One region of the Paenibacillus sp. FSL W7-1088 genome, then DNA from elsewhere that is predicted to be linked to it. Evidence: predicted binding sites of a transcription regulator. Region 1 holds the regulator's gene; each other region holds the start of a gene.
The links. Region 1 encodes LexA, which represses DNA repair genes until DNA is damaged. Its sites were predicted from a motif close to CGAACATATGTTCG; they were not measured.
Positions count from the first base shown of each region.

Region 2: recA (recombinase RecA) is a predicted target of LexA. The motif match lies at 1,054-1,067, and genes of this name have one in related genera.
Region 3: addB (helicase-exonuclease AddAB subunit AddB) is a predicted target of LexA. The motif match lies at 1,379-1,392, and genes of this name have one in related genera.

Region 1 covers NZ_CP150216.1:4,396,793-4,399,070, reverse strand. The annotation lists gene MKY42_RS19675 (aldehyde dehydrogenase) at 1-590, shown strand, start outside; gene lexA (transcriptional repressor LexA) at 701-1,327, opposite strand; gene MKY42_RS19665 (LysM peptidoglycan-binding domain-containing protein) at 1,633-2,010, shown strand; gene MKY42_RS19660 (DUF896 domain-containing protein) at 2,107-2,278, shown strand, end outside.
Region 2 covers NZ_CP150216.1:2,681,939-2,684,216, forward strand. The annotation lists gene MKY42_RS12345 (competence/damage-inducible protein A) at 1-897, shown strand, start outside; gene recA (recombinase RecA) at 1,137-2,201, shown strand.
Region 3 covers NZ_CP150216.1:5,180,755-5,183,032, forward strand. The annotation lists gene addB (helicase-exonuclease AddAB subunit AddB) at 1-1,313, opposite strand, end outside; gene MKY42_RS23390 (class I SAM-dependent rRNA methyltransferase) at 1,777-2,278, opposite strand, start outside.

The DNA of each region.
Region 1 (2,278 bases):
TGAATGCTGGGCAAACCTGTGTCGCTCCTGACTATTTGCTTGTACATGAGGATGTACATGACAAATTAGTGGAATTGATCGGTGCAGAAATTCAGGACAAATTTGGAGACGATGTGTTGCAAAATGCTGATTTTCCGCACATTGTCAACGCACGTAACTTTGATCGTTTAGCGGTGTTACTCCAAGATGGCAAAGCAATGATTGGTGGACGATCTGAACGTGATCAGCTGCTCATTGAACCAACAGTACTGGGGGAAGTGGATTGGAAATCCCCAGTGATGCAAGAGGAGATCTTTGGTCCAATCCTTCCTGTGTTTAAGTATACTGATCTTAACCCGATGCTAGATGAGATTGTTCGCCGTCCAAAACCACTGGCATTATACCTCTTCACGCAAAATGATAATCTGCAGAATCAGGTTCTGAATCAAGTTTCTTTTGGTGGTGGTTGTATTAATGACACATTGTCTCATATGACATCACATTATCTTCCGTTCGGCGGCGTAGGAGAAAGTGGAATGGGTTCTTACCATGGTCATCAGAGTTTTGATGTGTTCTCTCATCATAAGAGCATTCTTAGACGCAGCGAATAGTCGTTAACGTAGAATAATATAAGTAATATGTAGAAAAAAGAGGTTGTCCCGGAACGGGACAACCTCTTTAAGTATCTTATTGTGAAACATCTGAACAACATCAATACATATTAATGAATATCACGGAAAAGGCCAATGACTTTGCCGAGGATGCTAACGTGTTTCAAACGCAACGGTTCAAAAGTCGAATTTTCCGGTTGAAGACGAATATGATCTTTTTCTTTGTAGAACGTTTTTACCGTTGCTTCATCGTCTTCAGTCATGGCTACTACGATGTCGCCGTTATCCGCAGTTTGCTGCTGACGTACAATAACATAGTCTCCGTTAACAATGCCTGCTTCAACCATACTGTCACCCACGACCGAAAGCATAAATACTTTCTGATCGCCTACATAATGCGTAGGAAGAGGGAAGTAATCTTCGATATTTTCTGTTGCTGTGATTGGAACCCCTGCAGTAACTTTACCCACGACTGGAATGCGAGCAACGCTGTGAGCAAACTGATGTGAATGCTCTGACTCTTCCTGGCTGAGAAGTTCAATGGCTCTTGGTTTGGTTGGGTCGCGTCTAATCAGACCTTTCTTCTCCAAACGATCCAGATGTCCATGTACTGTAGAGCTGGAAGCCAACCCAACGGCCTCACCAATTTCGCGTACGGAAGGAGGATACCCCTTCAACCGGACTTCATTGCGTATAAACTCCAGAATAGCCTGTTGCCTGCTGGATATCTTCGACATACCGTATCAACCCCATTTTAGTAACGTTTGGGAAAATTATAACATAGAACCTCCGTTCGTACAAACATAAGTTCTAAATAAAATGCCATAAAATCAATGTTTTTTTGCAAATTAAGATGAAAAATTTCTTTTAGTCTAATCAAATACTGCAAATGACAGTTCCCATACAATAGAAGAAAGATAATGGAATGTAGGATGTTACAAAAAAAAGCGAACAATTGTTCTAAAAAGTTATTGTACAAAACAAGTGTTCGTGTTATATTGATTTCAACGGATAGGAACAAACGTTTGGAGGTCGATATTTAATGAGATATTCTACTTATCAAAGCATTTACGAACCGGTGCATTCAGAAGTGGTTGAAACGAACATAAGGAATTTTAAGAAGGTTTTTGCAAAAGGTAATGTCCCAACATGGGTCTTGAAATTAATAATCGTAAGCTTAATTATACTGGTTGGATGCAGTACAGTATTGACAGTGTTTGCTGGTAATGAAAATGATCTGTTGCCTGGCGGGAAGATAGCAGTTTCACAAGGAGATACACTATGGAGTATATCATTGAATCACAAACCGGAAACAATGGATACACGTATATATATAGAAGCAATTAAGAAAGTCAATCAACTTGGATCAACTTCAATACAAGTGGGGCAAGTCTTAATACTGCCTCAATTCACACAATAAAACTGCATATTCACACGCATTAATGCGTGTCAGCTTGACAAGCTGCCCTTATCATGTCAAAGTTAATATGACTTTGTATTTTTGGAGGGGACAAGCTTGGATATAGATAGTCTGGTAGCACGTATTAATGAATTGGCTCGCAAGCAAAAATCTACTGGATTGACAGAGGAAGAGCTCGCTGAACGTGCCAAGCTTAGAGAAATCTATTTGAATAACATTCGAAGCAATTTCAGACAACAACTGGATTCGATTGAAATCGTAGATGATG
Region 2 (2,278 bases), 1.7 Mb from region 1:
ATCGAAGGTGGAACACCGCTGGCGAACGAAACAGGTCTTGCCGCAGGAAATGCGATTTCCGACAATGGTAAGCATTATGTAGTGATGCCTGGACCGCCGAAAGAGCTGATTCCTATGTTTGAACAGGAAGTTAAGCCTTGGCTGTTCCAGCATGTACTGACAGAAGAAATGCCGATCTACTCAAAAATGCTGAAGTTTGCAGGCATCGGCGAATCGGCATTGGAAGACCGACTCCTAGATCTGATTGATACACAGACAGATCCTACCATTGCTCCTTATGCAAGTGAGGGAGAAGTTACGGTACGTGTATCTACAAAGGCTCCAAGTGAGAGTGAGGCAAAGCTGAAGCTGGATGCAATGGAAGTTCAGATTCGGGAACGATTGCCAGAGCATCTCTACGCGAACGAGGATGTGCCTATAGAGTACACAATTGTTACTATGATGTCTGATATGGGTCTGACCCTTAGCGCGGCTGAGAGCTGCACAGGAGGGCTGGTCATGCAGAGTCTGACATCAGTTCCTGGCAGTGCGTCGATGCTTAAGGGCGGAATTGTATGTTACTCCAATGAAATTAAGGAAAAGCTGCTCCATGTGCCGCATTCCTATCTGGAAGGTGAAGATGCACCGGGCGCAGTGAGTCCGGAAGTGGCTAAAGTGCTCGCAGAGCAGATTCGCATGATTGGGGATGCGGACTTCGGTCTGTCGGTTACAGGTGTTGCGGGTCCGGGTTACTCCGAACGCAAACCGCCAGGACTTGTCTTCATCGCTCTGGCAGAGCGTGGTAAAGAGACAGAAATTCATGAACTGCGCATTAATGGTAATCGGGAGACGGTTCGGATCCGTTCAGCGAAAGCGATTCTTTATCGTTTGTGGCGCAAGCTTGTGGAGATGGACTAGTTCACAGCTCGGATTGCATTTACCAAGGCAAGCAAGTATAATAAAGGAAGACGGAAGAACCGTAAAATCAGGCTTTACAGCCTTGTTTACGGTTCTTTTTTCTGTTTAATGGAAAGTTTCCTTGAGGAAGAGGCGCCTCGGCCTTCACAAAAAAAACGAATGTATGTTCGAAAAAAAGCTTGGCAAACGTGTTAAAACAAGGTATCATTATATTATAAACAGTAAAGGGTGTGAGCTTATTGTCAGACCGTCGTGCCGCGCTTGATATGGCGCTCCGTCAAATAGAGAAGCAATTTGGTAAAGGATCCATCATGAAACTGGGTGAGTCTACTCACATGCAAGTGGAAATAATCCCCAGCGGTTCCTTGGCTCTGGATATTGCATTAGGAACAGGCGGCTTGCCTAAAGGCCGTATTGTTGAAATATATGGACCAGAATCCTCCGGTAAAACAACGGTAGCGTTGCATGCGATTGCTGAAGTACAACGGGTGGGTGGACAAGCTGCATTTATCGATGCAGAGCATGCTCTTGACCCGCAATACGCAAGCAAACTGGGTGTTAACATTGATGAGTTGCTTCTGTCCCAGCCAGATACGGGTGAGCAAGGGCTTGAAATCGCAGAAGCGCTTGTACGTAGTGGCGCTGTCGATATTGTCGTTATTGACTCAGTTGCTGCATTGGTACCAAAAGCGGAAATTGAAGGCGAAATGGGGGATTCCCATGTCGGTTTGCAAGCACGTCTGATGTCTCAGGCGCTGCGTAAACTGTCTGGTGCAATCAGCAAATCCAAAACCATCGCAATCTTTATCAACCAGCTTCGTGAAAAAGTCGGTGTTATGTTTGGTAACCCGGAGACAACACCTGGTGGTCGTGCCCTGAAATTCTATTCTACAGTACGTCTGGATGTACGTCGTATTGAGAGTATCAAGTCAGGCAATGACATCACGGGTAACCGTACCCGTATCAAAGTTGTGAAAAATAAAGTGGCACCACCGTTTAAACAAGCGGAAGTGGACATTATGTACGGTGAAGGTATTTCGAGAGAAGGCAGTATCATTGACATTGGTACAGAGCTGGACATCGTTAACAAAAGTGGTGCGTGGTATTCTTACGAAGGTGAGCGTTTAGGTCAAGGACGTGAGAACGCGAAGCAGTTCATGAAAGAGCATGCAGATATTGCTCAAGTAATTGAACAAAAAATTCGTGAAGCCAGCAACCTGACTACTGCAGTTCCTGCACCTACGACTGAAGATCAACAAAAAGAAGCGGCAGAAGAGCAAGAATTATTTGAAATTAACGAGTAATCCTCTGGATTCCGTACTTATCTGATTGAGCTTGGCTCGATCTAGCTAAGAAGGGTCCAGTGTGTGCTCGCGCTGTC
Region 3 (2,278 bases), 780 kb from region 1:
TGAATTCCACAAGCCAATATATAATTTTCAAGCTGGTCCATATCTTCACGCGTGATGGAACCGTCTCGTGGAAGCAGCAGATCCGTTTTTACACAGCGAAATACATCCTCATAACGCCAGCGACGGCGAACGATATCGAGTGCTGAACGAATAAATTCCGATAATGGATGATGTAGTTCATTTCTTCTCCGATCCAGAAAGACAGGCACGCCATAGTCCCTGAATAGGGGCTCAGCAATGTCGGCATATGTATCCAACTGACGAACAAGCACTGCCATATCTCGATAACGCGCACCTTCATCTTGCGCCAGACGACGCATCTCACGAAGTGCTCCTTCCATCTCAGCCCGGCGGTTCTCAGCAGCGTAAAGTCGGACACCTGCATCACGCCCCTCACTCTTCCAGCGAACTCTGCGATCAAAGCCAGCCTCCAAATGGGCCAGTCCAGGACTGCCCTCATATCTCGGCAAAACTTCCGGTTGAAGCACCGTTGTCTCATTAAGGACACCCAGATCCTCGGCCATGCCTTTGAGACGTGCGTATGCACTTGCTGTGGGATGGAACAGTTCCAATTCTCCTGGAAGTGCGCCGTGGTCGTATGCATGATCCAACGTCAATGCAATTGTAACGGAAGAAGCTTGCAGCATCAGTCTTCCAATGACACTCATTTCCTGCGGGGTAAATCCCTGAAATCCATCGATCCAGATCTCTGCATCTTGCAGCAACCTACTCTCCGGCAATCGCTCTGTCAGTTCAGTCAACGTGTCTTCATCATCGATATATAGTTCGGTTAATTCCTTTTCATAGTCACGGTATATAAGAAGCAAGTCATGCAGCTTGTCTCCCAGAATCGGTGCAGAAGAGGAAGTATTCATTGCGGAAAGTCCTTCTTCCAGTGAAGTAGGGTCAAGTTCATAACGTTTAAACTCACTGTATAAATCATTTAAATCTCCTATAAATCCCAGCTGACTGCCCGATGCTCCAAACAGCTTCAATTCTTCCTTACGACGCTGGAGCACTTTGTAGAGCAGCATTTTTTTGCCTTCAGCTCCAATGGGAATACGGGCAGAACCACCTGCCTCCTGCATGACCCGATAGGCCAATCGGCGAAAACCAAGCACTTCAGCACGCATGGTACCTTTAATAGCACCAGAAGAAACCAGCGACTGTTCGGTTCGAAACGAACTCTGTTCCGGGACTAGCAGAATCAGTGGTTTACCTTGTGGTTCCTTTTGAAGCAGGGATGTGATTTCCCGGGTAATCAGCGCACTCTTGCCGCTGCCTGCCCGGCCAATAACAAAGCGTACGGACATGTTTAATCCTCCAAACCATCACGAACAAGATTTTAATTCCCAGTATAACATATCTGACTTGGTTCGGAACATACGTTTGCCACTATCCGGCAATTCCAGAGAGCTTTTGCATGAGCATAGCAAAAAGGGGATATCCCATAAGTCATGAATATGACAGAGGACATCCCTTGTTAGCGTTATTTTGTACTAATGAACCTGAGACACGCTATGCGCTCCCATTAGCCCAGATCTAAGATCTAACGAATCACAGAGACGTTATTTCGGCGATTCGATCCATTTTTTATGTTTTGACACCGTTTGATGACGGAATAGCGTGACTGAGGTTCGTTAAATCTGGCAACCGTTGATAATCCACCTGTTAAGATGTGATAGGTTCGTTAGCGCATGGAGCGAAGTGGAATTCCTTTTGAGACAGCCCCTCTTTGCCAAAATAGATGAACGATCCAATACTGATATCGCTCGATTAATTCTTTTTGCTGCGTACTTCGAAGATGGCAAATTTCAGGTAATGACCTTCGTCTACCCCCAAAATTTGTGGGTGATCCTTACCAGCTGCTTTCCAGTCGATTAGACGAAGCACTTTGCCTGCATCCTCGGCTGCATCCGCAATGGTTTCCAGGAAGAGATCCGGACGCATGTGGTATGAACAGCTTGCCGTTACCAAATACCCGCCCTCATTCACCAGTTTCATTCCTTGCAGATTGATGTCCTTATATCCACGGCATGCGCCTTTGACTGCTGATTTCGTTTTGGCAAAGGCTGGTGGGTCGAGGATGACCACATCAAATGTTTTGCCACCGGCTGCTAGCGCTTTGGACGTATCCACTTTCTGTTCGCCAGCACGTGCACGTACGTTACGCTCATCGAGGCCTTTCACCTGCTCACGCAAGTATTGGAATGCATCCGCAACGACAAATTCAACCCGGTCTGTAAACCCGTTCAGTTCTACGTTGGTACGTGCACTT